DNA from 4 places in the Bacillus mesophilum genome. Region 2 is predicted to be linked to each of the others. Evidence: predicted binding sites of a transcription regulator. Region 2 holds the regulator's gene; each other region holds the start of a gene.

Region 1 (3,635 bases), 270 kb from region 2:
TATTGCTGAAGAGCCTGTAGAGCATGATGTTCCAATGATTGATGGTCCGATTCATTTAACATGGGAAGCGGTTTATACGAAAAACCCTGATACGGAAAACATGCCGGCAATGCCTGGTGTAAACGTGATTTCACCTACCTGGTTTGAACTTGCTTCCCCTGATGGAGATATAAAAAATCTGGCATCGGTATCTTTCTCTGAGTGGGCTAAAGAGCAAGACTACCAAATATGGGGGTTATTTTCTAATGCCTTTGATCCTGAATTAACGCATCATGCATTTACTTCTTTTGAAACAAGACAGAAAATAATTCGCCAGCTACTGCATTATAGTCAAATTTATAAGCTGGATGGAATCAATATCGATATTGAAAATGTGAACCCAGAAGATGGCCCTCTTGTAACCCAATTTATGCGAGAAGCGACCCCCTATTTTCATGATGCGGGGTTAACGGTTTCAATGGATATTACCTTTATCGCCAGCGGAAATTGGTCTGCTTTTTACGAACGGGAAAAGCTCGCTGATATTGTCGATTATTTAGTCGTGATGGCTTATGATGAACACTGGGGAACGTCACCGGTTGCTGGCAGTGTTGCCTCTTTTCCGTGGGTTGAAAGCAACTTAGAAAAGTTATTGGAAATCGTTCCAAACGAGCGATTAATCCTTGGTGTGCCTTTATATGCCAGACTCTGGAAGGAAACAGAAGCAGGAGAAGTATCTTCTGAGGCCCTTTCTATGGCACAAGTGCAGGAGTGGTTAGCAGAGTATGATGTCACCCCTGAATATGATCCAATCAGCGGTCAAAACTATGCCGAATACTATGATGAATCACAGAAAGCTACCTTTAAGATTTGGCTGGAGGACTCATTATCCTTACAAAAACGGGCAGATTTAGCAGTTAAACACGAACTTGCAGGCGTTGCCAGCTGGTCCCGCTTCTTTGCAGATGAAACGGCTTGGAGTGCATTAGCTATTGAAGATGAACACGCAGAAGAAAAACAGTAAGAACTTGCATTCAATTGATAAATAAGGGTAAGGTTATAGTAAAAGATTCATACGGGAGGTCCTTACAATGACAATAGAAATTCCAAGCCGTGAAGAAATAGGAAAAATTTTAAAGAACGCAAAACGAATTGCTGTGGTAGGTCTAAGTGCTGATCCAGATCGTACATCCTACATGGTTTCAAAAGCGATGCAGGATGCTGGTTATGAAATTATCCCTGTGAACCCAAATGTAGATGAAGTGCTTGGAATGAAAGCAGTAGCATCTTTAAAAGATGTTGAAGGGCACGTGGATATTGTTGATATTTTCAGAAGATCCGAATATCTGCCTGAACTTGCAAAGGAATTCGATCAAATAGACGCTGATGTATTTTGGGCACAGCTTGGCGTTGCCAATGAGGAAGCGTATGATTTTCTAAAAGAAAAAGGCTATACTGTGATCATGGACAGATGTATCAAAGTAGAACACGCAATGACAAAATAATGTGAACTGTCAGGACACATGAGACTATTTCGGTCTCATGTTTTCTTTTTCTATACAGCAGAAAATCCTATTATATTGCAAACGCATCCTATATGATCTTTTTGTTTTTTCTATGAATTATGCATAAGTCATTTGCCAAAACGAAATAAATAGATAAAATAAAGCATAGACGTTTCAAGACAATATGGTAAAATACCAATTGCGAACGTTTGTTCTTAACTGTGAAAATTTAATCATTTTAAAGGAAAATGCTTTTCTAAAAACGAATACGATTACGAATGCTCTGGTAAAAAAATAGAACAGAGCAGGTACAGAAAGAATCCACATTTTCAGAATGTATTCAACTGACTTGGCTGGATCTTTCTTTTGGAAGTATGAAAGGGGTATGATTGTGGCAACGAATCAAGGAAACTTTGATTATAATGATGATGCCATACAAGTGCTGGAGGGACTGGAGGCTGTCAGAAAACGGCCTGGTATGTATATCGGCAGTACAGATAGCAGAGGGCTTCATCATTTAGTATATGAAATTGTCGATAACTCAGTAGACGAAGCACTTGCAGGCTTTGGAGATCATATAATTGTCAAGATACATAAAGATAACTCCATAAGCGTTCAGGATAAAGGACGCGGGATGCCTACTGGAATGCATAAAATGGGAAAGCCTACACCAGAGATTATCTTAACCGTGCTTCATGCGGGCGGGAAGTTTGGTCAGGGAGGATACAAAACGAGCGGCGGATTGCACGGAGTTGGTGCTTCGGTTGTGAATGCTTTATCAGAATGGCTTGTGGTTAAAATTCGACGCGATGGTTTTGTCTATGAGCAGCGGTTTGAAAATGGCGGAAAACCCGTTACAACGCTTGAAAAGGTTGGAAAGACAAATCAAACCGGCACAATCATTCATTTTAAACCAGATCATACGATCTTCTCTGCAACCACTTACAACTATGAAACATTATGTGAACGGTTAAGAGAATCAGCATTTTTGTTAAGAGGAATGAAAATTGAGATCATCGATGAACGCAATGCTGTTCAGGAGCTTTTTCATTATGAAAATGGCATAGAGGCATTTGTTCAATATTTAAATGAAGAAAAAGATGTGCTCCATCCGGTTGTCAGCTTTGCAGGTCAAAACGGCGGCATCGAAGTCGACTTTGCTTTCCAATTTAATGATGGATACTCAGAAAATGTATTATCTTTTGTCAACAATGTCCGCACAAAAGACGGCGGTACACATGAAGCCGGTGCAAAAACAGCTATCACAAGAATCATTAATGAATATTCACGCAAAGTGAACCTGCTTAAGGAAAAAGATAAAAACCTGGACGGTGCTGATATACGTGAAGGCTTTACCGCCATTATCTCTGTAAGAGTACCAGAAGAGCTTTTGCAATTTGAAGGTCAGACAAAAGGCAAGCTAGGCACAAGTGAAGCCCGCTCTGCCGTGGACTCTGTTGTTTCAGAGCATTTATCTTATTTCCTGGAAGAAAACCCGGAAACAAGCTCTCTGCTAATTAAAAAGGCTATTAAAGCGTACCAGGCCAGAGAAGCTGCACGTAAAGCGCGCGAAGATGCAAGAAGCGGTAAAAAACGCAAAAAAGGCGAAGCGGTGCTCTCCGGAAAATTAACACCGGCACAGTCGCGAAATCCGCAAAGAAATGAATTATATCTGGTTGAGGGTGATTCTGCCGGAGGATCTGCTAAACAAGGACGGGACCGCCGTTTCCAGGCAGTACTACCGCTGCGTGGTAAAGTTATTAATACGGAGAAAGCCAAACTCGCAGATATTTTTAAAAATGAAGAAATCAATACAATTATTCATGCAGTTGGTGCCGGAGTTGGCGCAGACTTTACGCTTGAAGATGTCAATTACGATAAAATTGTCATTATGACAGATGCCGATACTGATGGTGCACATATACAAGTGCTTCTTTTAACCTTCTTTTATCGCTATATGAAGCCACTAATTGAAGCTGGCAAGGTGTTTATTGCCCTTCCGCCTCTCTATAAGGTGAGCAAAGGATCTGGAAAAAAAGAGCAGATTGAATATTCATGGAGTGACGATGACCTTCAGGATGCAATCAAAAAGATCGGTAAAGGCTATATGATACAGCGTTATAAAGGACTAGGTGAAATGAATGCGGATCA
Region 2 (3,635 bases):
GCTAGAGCATTTATGCGGGCGAGTTTGTCCTTTGGCAGCATATGGACAGCTCCTTTACTATTTCTTTAGCATAAATGTCATTTTATTAGAAAATAGTTAAATTGACAAGGATGAAGTCTTATTCGTATATAAAGAAGCTTCTAAAGTGAAAAAAACATGGATTAACGGCTTTTTCCGAAAAGTCCAGTCCATACTATGCAAATGTTTACTCTATTGCTGGACAAATTGAATATCTAGAGATTTATTGTTCAGTATTAAGTTTATCTATATATTCCTGATAACGCCTATGTACGGTAGCTTTTGATATGTTATAACCAAACCCTCTTAAGGTTGCCGCGATTTCAGAAAAAGTTAACTCATTTTTACGTAAACGGACAATTTCAGATATTGGCACTTCAATACGTTCTCTTCCAGCGTTTTCACCTTGGTTAGCTAAGTTTTTTTGGGGCTGATATCCTTTTTCGACCGCTCTTTGCATTCCGCGTTTAATTTTCACATTATGCAGCTTTCGTTGATATTCCTCAACCATTCCCACTATCTTCAGTACCATTGAGTCTGATTCTGAAAGCTGTAATTCCCCGTTATGCGAAACGCTAAATAACTTGATGTCCTCTTTCAGAATACAATGAAGAATGGCTATTTTGGCATTCCCCCTGCCCAGCCTTGTTTCATCCTGGATTAAGACTGCCTGAATATCCTTTTCTTTGATTAGCGATAGCAATTCAAGAATTCCTTCTCGCTCAAGGTCATATCCGCTTGCCTTTTCTTTTATAATTCTAGCTGGAAGAAATCCGTTCTTACTTGCCAGATGAAGCAATTCCTCTTCCTGCCTCTGCAAAGAGGATTCCTGAGTATCTTTATTTGTACTGACACGGCAGTAAATAATTGCATTCATGTATTGCACCTTCTTCTATTAGTTCCTGTTCCTATTCACGGCTGGCCAATTCTGTTATATATTGATCTTCATCAGCTTTTACTGGAATCGAAACAGTATCACCAGGATGAATTTTTCCATTTGTAATGCCATTATGAGTTTCCATCCATTGAACAAATTCAGCAGTAGAAAAATGATGTTCCTCTGCAAATTGTTCAGCAATCCCCCATAGAGAGTCATTTTCATTAACAGTTACCATCATATATTGATCGTCTTCCTGATCTTCTAATTGAAAAGAAAGAATAAGTGAGCCTGTAATACTTAAAAATACAAGAATAATAGCATAGCAATAAGAATTCCACAATTTTTTCATAGCCTTCACCTCATAAAGAATGTATGTTCGTATTTGTTACGATTATTATAATACGAACATTTGTTTTGGTCAACATAAAATTCGAACTTATGTTTGTATGTGTTTTAAAAGAATGGTATAATAAGGACAAGATATTAATAAAGGGTGCGTGATCCAATTTGAAACTATCAAAAAGACAGCAGGATATTTTGGAATTTATTAAAGATGAGGTCCGACAAAAAGGGTATCCGCCTTCTGTAAGAGAGATTGGGGAAGCTGTTGGACTTGCTTCCAGTTCTACAGTGCATGGCCATTTAGCCAGACTTGAAAGCAAGGGATTAATTAGAAGGGATCCTACAAAGCCTAGGGCAATTGAAATATTGGATCTTGAAGAAACTCATATCCCGAAGGTAAATACGATTAACGTACCTATTGTCGGAAAAGTTACTGCCGGGCAGCCTATTACTGCAATCGAAAATGTCGAAGAGTACTTTCCTCTTCCAGAGCGTCTTGCGCCACCAGATGAGCATGTTTTCATGCTGGAGATTATGGGTGATAGTATGATAGAAGCCGGCATTTTAGATGGTGACTATGTTGTAGTTAAACAGCAAAGCACTGCTAATAATGGTGATATTGTTGTCGCAATGACTGAAGATGACGAGGCTACTGTTAAGCGTTTCTTCAAAGAAAAAGACTACTTCCGGCTTCAGCCAGAAAATTCAACTATGGAACCAATCATCCTCCGCCATGTTTCAATTTTAGGAAAAGTTACTGGTGTTTATCGCCAAATGCATTAATATGGCAAACAGAGCATGCAGAATACCTGCATGCTTTTTCTTTTATCAGCAAAAAGGAATTAAACAAATATAGTTATTTGAACTATTTTTATCGTTGATTCTGGCCCGTCAATAGCCTTTATTCATTGCCACGATATAAAAATCACCAAACCGAACTTTCGTTCTATACGTGAGGTTCAATATATATGCCGCATCACCTATATAGTTATCTGAAAATTCGATATAATTAACCATGCTATTTTTGGAAAATTCCTATATACTGGTAATACAACATGATTCTAACTAAGGTCGCTTCAAAAAATCTCGGATTTAGGAGTGTGAAGGGCTATGTTATTGAACATGTTACTGTCTTTCTGTATCGGTGCATTTGTCGGTGTAGCTGCACATATTCAAAAAAACGGCAAGCTGATCAAGCCGCGCAAAACAAAACGATTTATCTATCTGGGATTTTTTGAAGATGTTATTATGGGGGCATTAGCAGCTGTACTAGTGGTCTTATCTGCAAATCCTGAATCTGTCATAGCAGTTATTGTTACTGCCATGATCGCTGGACTAGGCGGAGAGGCTATCCTAAAAGGATTGGACTTATTAAAGATGCGAGAGAAAAAAGAATAGGCGTGCAAGTCTTTTGCACGCCTCATCCTTTCTAACGTCGATGCTCTACCAGGTCAATAACACCTAAAACCACGTGTGCAAGTCCAAATCCAAATAATGTGTTAGCCATCATTTTGTTGCTGCCACGCTTTTGCTTAAGTGCATATCCAGTTGCTGTTACAGCCGTACCTAGTGCAGTTGGAATCATACCTTCACGAATGTTCATGTATTTCCCTCCACATCGATGTTAGTAGGCGTTATTTCTTTCACCCAAAGATAGTATCGGCTTTCTTATCTTTAATCACTCATGTAAAATACTCCAATTTTGCATTAGGAAAAAATTTCTCCATATAAGCGTATAAGCTTTTTTGGATTTCCTCTTGTTCGTCTTTCTGATAAATATACTTGCCTATTCCGTATTTTCCCCATTTATAGCGTCGTTTTTCCTCATCTAACTCCAGCTTTGTCATTGGGTAGTTTTTCTGAATCACCTTTTTTGCTGGCTTGGTGAAGCGGTGCTGGATAAATTCAAATGTAATATCCTTTTTCGCATCCTCAGGTAATTCATCATGAAGGCGTTCAAACATATGGTAATATCCGTCCTGCCATCCTTCATGCAGATAAATTGGCGCAACGATAAATCCTAGAGGATAGCCTGCTCTAGCTACTTTCCCTGCTGCTTCAATTCTCTTTGCCAGCGGTGATGTGCCAGGCTCAAAATTTTTAATAACATAATCGGCATTCACGCTAAAACGAAACCGGGTTTTTCCGTTGTGCTCTGCATCGAGCAGATGATCAACATGATGAAATTTTGTAACAAAGCGAAGTTTTCCGTGTTCGGACTTGCCGAAATGTTCAATAGCTCTTTTTAAACTATGTGTCAGATGATCAATTCCAACAATATCTGATGTACAGGATGCTTCAAACCGTGTAATCTCTGGTGATCTTTCTTCCATATACTTATCTGCTGCATCCAAGATTTCATCCACATTGACATAAGTTCGAATATATGGCTTGC
Region 3 (3,635 bases), on a different contig from region 2:
AAGCGAGGGTCCGCAGCGCAATGGAACGGACTTGATTAAATACCGAAACTAAGATATTGAATATTCGTGTTTTAGAAATATTAATTTCGATTTGTCCCATCCTCTTAGTAGAGAATGATCTAAATATCCATTGTTGTTTTAGAATGAAGAGAAGAGCTCTCATTCTTCCTCTTTTTTCCGGCCAAAATACAGCACGCCTAAACACCAAAAGCCAATCATCAGGAGTGTGACTGCAATTAGAACAGGGATAGCGCCAAATTGAATAATAAAGGGGACAGCGGCCGAAGTGATAAGGCCTCCGCCGAGCATGGGCTCAAATAGAATTTGCTTATAGCCGAAGCCAGTCAGTGCAGGTGTTTTATTGTCTGAGTCAGCAATTCGGATCAGCATGATACCTGTTGCAGCCACACCTACTCCTTGGCCGAAATCTCCAATCCCCCGTTCAAACCAATAATTTGGAATCATTCGGGGAGCAAGATACAAGAATAATAGTAGATTGACCATAATTCCGGCTGCAGCGAAAATAATAAACGGAAGCAGATTCTCTCCAATTACTTGGAGACTGAGAGACGCCATCGCACTAATAATCAAAAAGTCGAGCGCAACACCTTGGATGCGATTAATGGTTTCGCGATCTGTCAGTTTATGAGAATCGAACCGTCCAAGTAAAAGTTGAAGGAGGATTCCGCCAAGCATGGCAAAGGGAAAGAGCGGCACATACTGAAATAAATAAACATCATAGGCGCTTCCGTATGTAGCTTCCTCCAGCCAGATGAAACCTTCCAATAAAATATATCCTATGAAAATAGCAATCCCAATAAAGCCCAGATGAAGAGCATACGGTTCAATAGACATAGGTGAAGTCGTCTTAAGACCGGCACCTTCCCGATTTTCTTCTTTAATAATGCCAGAGCGCTGCTCGACAGAGATTTCATCGGGATGATCCAATATCTTTGTTTTTCCTTTTCGTGCTGCCCAATTGATTAAAGCCATCCCAATTATAACTCCAGATAATATCGCTACTGTAGCAAGTCCGATCGCTAGGTCATATCCTTCTGGAAATCCTAACTCTTCAAAAGTGCTTTGCAGACCTGCAGCCGTGCCGTGACCGCCTACAAAACTGATTTCGAGTAAGGCGCCAGCTGCAGGGTTTAAACCGAAAAGAGGTGTCATAACTGTAATAGTAAGCAGAATTCCAACAACATAAAGAGCTAAAGAAATAGTGTAGCCTAATGCAGTATGTGGTCCGCCAATTTTCCAGATTCTCTTTGGTTTCGGCAAGGAAACTCCGATAAATAGGCATGCGAAAACCACATTAATCAGCAGTCCCGGCAAATCTGCCCAGACCTCCACAATTTCCTCTGTAAATAAACCAGACTCTAAACGGCTGAAACCAAGATTGCTTACGAGTCGGCCGAGCACCTCAGGACCCAGAAGCAAAGCGAGAAAACCGCCGATCAGTGATGCCGGTAAAAACAACTTTTGCAGAATACTAATCTTCAACCGAACCCACATTGCCAGAACAAGTAAAATTGCCAAAAGAACAAGCGCAAAACCAGCAACTCCTAAAGACATGAAAAAAAATCACCCTTTCCCAAATAACTGCTTATAGTGTTAATACCTTTTTCATTAAGGCTGAAACACCTTTGTGAACAAGTAATCAAAAGCAGAGTGGGATTCTAGAGAAAAACTCATGATAAAGGATAATATTGTAAAAAAGGAACATTTGTTCTAAAATGAAGTAAAATCGTTATAGGAGGCGAATTCTTTTGAGACCAGTTCTTACGAAGGGTATAAATATTGATACTTTTAAAGAGTACTATTGGCTAAAAGCTGAACTGCAAACATTTTGCAGGGAAAATGGCATCAGTGCTTCAGGTTCGAAAATGGAGATTGCTGAGAGAATAGAAATCTATCTTCAGACTGGAGAGGTCAGAAAACCTGGTAGAAATTCAAACATAAGAAAGAAAGCGGAGTCAAAGGGTGATTTGAGTCTTGATACTGTTATTACAGAAAATCATCGCTGCAGTCAGGATGTAAGAGCCTTTTTTAAGAGTGTTATAGCAAATTTTCATTTTTCTACATATATTCAAAACTACTTTAAAAGTAATATTGGAAAAACATATCGTGATGCTGCAGATGCCTGGCATGAGGAAGAAAAAAGAAAGAAAGCCCCTTCTTATAAGAAGGCTATTGCCCCTCAGTTTGAATATAATCAATTTATTCAAGACTACTTTTCTGATTTAAGAAACAGAGGAAGAAGCCGCAATGAAGCAATCGAAGCGTGGAATGAAATCAAAAAGCGTCCTGGCAGCAACAAGTATGAACCTAATTCTTAACTAGTAAAGTTAATGAAGTGCTTAGCGTCTCTATATCAGGTCATATATTATACTAATATAGATATTTTTATAGATGAAGAAACTGGTAATAAAAAAACCCACAAAAACCTCGGCATATTAGTGAATTTATTTTAAATTTCACCGATATGTAAAGTAAGCTACAGCTTAGAAAATTTAAAGGGGAATAATCTATGAAAAAACGTGCATCAAGATCAGCAAACATTCGCACTAAATTTATTTTATACTTTTTATTAATTGGATTAATTCCTCTTGCAGCTGCTTCTTACCTTATTTATGAAACAAGCAGTAAGGAAGTTGTTTCAAATGAGAAAGAGTGGTTAGGAGCGGAAACAGAGAATACAGTTTCAAGCATGGAAGATTGGATTTTAAAGAGATTAGATGAAATAACGATTATTTCAAAATCAAATGCCATTATCAATGGAGATTTAGAAGAACGCAGTCAGATAATGAGTGTTGTAAAAGAACAAGATCCAAATTATGAGACAGTTGTTGTCACTGGAAAGGATGGAATCGTTGAGGCCCATACAACCGCAAGTAATGTCGGGACATTAGATTTATCAGACCGGGATTATTTTATAAACGGGATGAAGGGAGAGCAAACGATTTCAAATGTAATCGTATCGAAAGCAACAGGAAATCGGATCATTGTTGTTGCTACGCCAATTACATCCCAGCAGGGAGATGTAATTGGCGTAGTTTCTGCCTCCGTTAATTTTGAAAGTCTTGTGCAGCAGTTTTTAGAAGATGAAGAAGGAGCAAATAATGGCACATATCCTGTCTTAATTGATCAGGAAAATGTCATTCAATATCATCCTGAAACAGATTTAGTTGGGAAAAGGGTGGATGAAGCCGCGTTTTCTGCTGATTTAGCGAATCTTTTACAAGAGGGGAAAACAGCTAGCGGGACAAAAACAGTTCAAGAAAATGGAGAAGATCTGTTAGTTTCTTATGCCCCATTGCAAGCTGGAGGATTTGGCATCTACTTATTTACACCTTTAGATGTTGTTTTAGCAGTTACGGATAGCATTAGAAACATAGCGATCATTATTATGATTGCTGCTTTTATCCTAATTACTCTAGCAGCTGTTCTCATTGCGAATGGAATCAGTAAGCCAATTAAACAATTAACAGGACAAGTTCAAACCATTGCAGCAGGTGATTTAACCGGAGAAAAGCTGGCAATACGCTCAAAGGATGAACTTGGAATACTGGCAAAAGATATTAGTACCATGAAAGAGAATTTGCACTCGTTAATATTGCAGGTAAAAGAGGGAT
Region 4 (3,635 bases), on a different contig from region 2:
CCGGTGCATTATATTCTTCTGTTTCCTCTGCCGCATGTGTTGCTCGAATGACATCACGGATATCCTTCTGGATCGTCTGCGGAGTGATACCATGCTTTTCGTTGTATTCTTCCTGTATAGAACGGCGGCGCTTCGTTTCGTTTATGGCTATATCCATTGATTTCGTGATTTTATCAGCATACATAATAACATGGCCTGCTGAATTTCTCGCTGCACGGCCAATCGTTTGAATCAAAGATCTTTCTGAACGAAGGAAGCCTTCTTTGTCTGCATCTAAAATTGTCACTAATGATACTTCCGGAATATCCAATCCTTCTCTTAGGAGGTTGATACCTACAAGAACGTCGTATTTCCCTAGGCGAAGTTCACGAATAATCTCAATCCGTTCAAGGGTTTTTATTTCAGAATGCAGATACTGTACTTTAATGCCGATTTCCTTTAAATAATCAGTAAGGTCTTCTGACATTTTTTTCGTCAGCGTTGTGATTAAGACACGTTCATTGCGCTCGACTCGTTCATGAATCTCACCGATCAGATCATCAATCTGTCCTTCAATCGGACGGATATCAATTGTAGGATCGAGCAATCCGGTTGGACGGATAATCTGTTCAATCATCTCCGGTGTATGCTCCATTTCATATGGTCCAGGAGTTGCCGATACGTACACAATTTGACTGATATGCTCTTCAAATTCAGGGAAAGTCAATGGTCTGTTGTCCATCGCTGAAGGCAGACGGAAGCCATGCTCAACCAGAACGTTTTTACGGGCCTGGTCACCATTAAACATCCCGCGCACTTGAGGAATGGTTACATGAGATTCATCGACAACCAGAAGGAAATCCTTCGGGAAGTAATCGATTAATGTATATGGTGTTGAGCCTGGGGGCCTTAAAGTCAGATGACGGGAATAATTTTCAATTCCTGAGCAAAAGCCCATTTCTCTCATCATTTCTAAGTCATAACGAGTTCTCTGCTCGAGTCGCTGCGCTTCAAGCAAACGGTCATCTTCTCTTAAGACTTTTAGGCGCTCTTCCAGTTCTTTTTCAATATTCTCAATGGCTACGCGCATTTTTTCTTCACGCGTTACGAAGTGAGATGCCGGGAAGATGGCAACATGCTCGCGTTCACCGATAATTTCGCCAGTTAGCGCATCCACTTCACGAATCCGGTCAATCTCATCGCCAAAGAATTCAACGCGAATGCAATGTTCATCCTTTGATGCCGGGAAAATCTCAACTACGTCACCGCGCACGCGGAATGTACCGCGCTTAAAGTCAATATCATTGCGTTCGTACTGGATATCCACTAATCGATGAAGAAGCTGGTTTCTTTCGATTTCCATTCCTGTTCGCAAAGACAAAACAAGCTCCCTATACTCTTCCGGGGAACCTAAGCCATATATACATGATACACTCGCAATAATAATGACATCCTGTCTTTCAAAAAGGGATGAGGTTGCAGAGTGCCGAAGTTTATCTATTTCATCATTTATACTTGCATCTTTTTCAATAAATGTATCTGTTTGCGGAACATATGCTTCCGGCTGATAATAGTCATAATAGCTGACAAAATATTCTACCGCGTTATTCGGGAAAAAGTCTTTAAATTCGCTGTAAAGCTGTCCTGCTAATGTTTTATTATGAGCGATGACAAGCGTCGGTTTATTTACTTCTTTAATGACGTTTGAAATCGTAAATGTCTTTCCTGTACCTGTTGCTCCAAGCAGTGTTTGATGTTTCTTGCCAGCACGGATTCCTTCAACGATCTTTTGAATGGCTGCTGGCTGGTCTCCCTGTGGAGAATACTTGGATACTAATTCAAATTGGTCCTTCACTCAAAATCCTCCCGTTCAAATCCGTAATTGAAATCAGCTACTGTACAAATGCACATACTTTCAATTTGCATAAGGACCACGCTGCTGCATTTGTCAGTATTTAACTTCCATATCCATAACATCATTCTACCACAAACTCTCCTATACAAACCAACAATATGCGAACGGATATTCGTTTTTTTTATAATTCTTATGTTCTTTGATTCTTTTTGCCAATAAAAATACGAACAGAGCTCTTAATCAAATGATTGATTAGGCACTCTGTTCGCATGGAATGTTCAGGTAGTTGACTTTTTTAACTTGTTTTTCATCACTTGTGCATACCAAAATCCAACGGTCAGTGAAAATGCATCAATGACAATCAGCCAATAAGAGTCTGTATACCCTTTGTACACAGAAGCTGCAATTAAGGCCACAGTCAAGACTAGTCCGATGACGCGATTATATGTCACTCTTGTAAAAAATAAGACCAATAAGCCCGGCAGGATAAATGCTGATAAGTATTTTAATGCCATATATCTACACCTTCTTTGTTCACAAAATGTACACACTCTTACAATAGCTCTTGTTCTCTTTGAAAACAAGTATTTTATGGTGGTGTTGGAGATGCTAATAATGAAGAACATTTAGATGGAGGGTTATCTATGGCACGAAGACGACGCCCGCTCGTACCTGAAGCGAGGTCTGGACTTGATGAATTGAAGAGCAAACTGATGGGTACACAAACCGGAGAAGAAGCAAAATATGAAGCCGCAAAGGAAGTAGGTGTTCCTCTTCAAAAGGGCTATAATGGAAGACTTACATCTGTGGAAGCCGGACAGGTTGGCGGCAGACTCGGCGGCAGCATGGTAAAAGAACTCGTCCGTTTGGCGCAGGAGGAACTGAAGAAAAAGGAATGAGAAACTTTTAATAAGAAAGCTGCTGAATTTCCTCAGCAGCTTTCTTATTTTAAACCGGCAATTAGGCTGACCTAACCGCAGGCTCAGCTTTGACAAACTTAATAAAGATCAGACGAACGAGCGGCCCCATTATTAGAATCTGAAGCGGCAATGCCATCAGCAGATTTTTACCGAACACTGCTAGATATGACATAAAGATTTGATCAGAAATTCCGTTATGCAGACTGGACATAATCAAACCATAAATAGACATAAAAAACGCCATTCCTAAAACCATACAAACGGATATGGCCAGGACTTTGAAAATGGCCTTGTTTGTATTGGCCGTCAGTTTCATTGCAATTCTCTTCGCCATAGGACCTACTAAATATAAATCAAGGATAAGTGCAATGATAAAGCCAATGGCAAAGTTTGCTGCAGCATCCATAAACGTCATTTTTCCTAATGTGCCGTTCAGATAAAAATTATAAAATGTCATAACCAATACCATTCCAAAACACATCATTAAACCAAATTGTACACTTTCTTTTTTCGTTGTTGGCAATTCCATCATCCCTTCTTTTTAACACTTTCTGATTATACTTATAGGGAAATCCTCTTCGTAAGTGAACATTTTGTGAACAATTGGTTAGGACACTGTTTTTTTTACATGTTTTTATTGACATCATTTAAAACTCTAAGTAAAAAAAAAGAGCCCTGCATTCATGCAGAGGCTCCTTTAATCAAATAGGTGGTATTTCCGATTGGGCCAATTTTCTGGTCCTAAAAAATTTCACTGTATTAACGAAAATGGTTTTAGCGACAGCATACGTTGGCACTGCAAGAATCATACCGAGGATTCCGGCTAGATTACCTGCAACAAGCAACAAGATTATAATCGTTGCTGGATGCGTATTTAAGCT

What was found. The regulator LexA, encoded in region 2, represses DNA repair genes until DNA is damaged. The targets are predictions, from matches to a motif close to CGAACATATGTTCG.
Region 1: a site for LexA is predicted at 1,687-1,700, ahead of parE (DNA topoisomerase IV subunit B). Genes of this name have one in related genera too.
Region 3: a site for LexA is predicted at 1,720-1,733, ahead of F7732_RS09780 (DUF6434 domain-containing protein). Genes of this name have one in related genera too.
Region 4: a site for LexA is predicted at 1,996-2,009, ahead of uvrB (excinuclease ABC subunit UvrB). Genes of this name have one in related genera too.

What each region holds. Positions count from the first base shown of each region.
Region 1 covers NZ_WBOT01000001.1:838,741-842,375, forward strand. Annotated here, with positions in the region: gene F7732_RS04160 (glycosyl hydrolase family 18 protein) at 1-1,003, shown strand, start outside; gene F7732_RS04165 (CoA-binding protein) at 1,071-1,484, shown strand; gene parE (DNA topoisomerase IV subunit B) at 1,870-3,635, shown strand, end outside.
Region 2 covers NZ_WBOT01000001.1:573,070-576,704, reverse strand. Annotated here, with positions in the region: gene F7732_RS02860 (DUF896 domain-containing protein) at 1-41, opposite strand, end outside; gene F7732_RS02855 (YneB family resolvase-like protein) at 242-895, opposite strand; gene yneA (cell division suppressor protein YneA) at 927-1,247, opposite strand; gene lexA (transcriptional repressor LexA) at 1,406-2,023, shown strand; gene F7732_RS02840 (DUF4257 domain-containing protein) at 2,351-2,638, shown strand; gene F7732_RS02835 (asparagine synthase) at 2,670-2,843, opposite strand; gene splB (spore photoproduct lyase) at 2,923-3,635, opposite strand, start outside.
Region 3 covers NZ_WBOT01000003.1:159-3,793, forward strand. Annotated here, with positions in the region: gene F7732_RS09775 (sodium/glutamate symporter) at 160-1,575, opposite strand; gene F7732_RS09780 (DUF6434 domain-containing protein) at 1,770-2,339, shown strand; partial or broken gene F7732_RS23420 (cache domain-containing protein) at 2,711-3,595, shown strand.
Region 4 covers NZ_WBOT01000003.1:420,966-424,600, reverse strand. Annotated here, with positions in the region: gene uvrB (excinuclease ABC subunit UvrB) at 1-1,834, opposite strand, end outside; gene F7732_RS11670 (CsbA family protein) at 2,113-2,349, opposite strand; gene F7732_RS11665 (alpha/beta-type small acid-soluble spore protein) at 2,479-2,733, shown strand; gene F7732_RS11660 (DUF2798 domain-containing protein) at 2,795-3,277, opposite strand; gene F7732_RS11655 (AI-2E family transporter) at 3,456-3,635, opposite strand, start outside.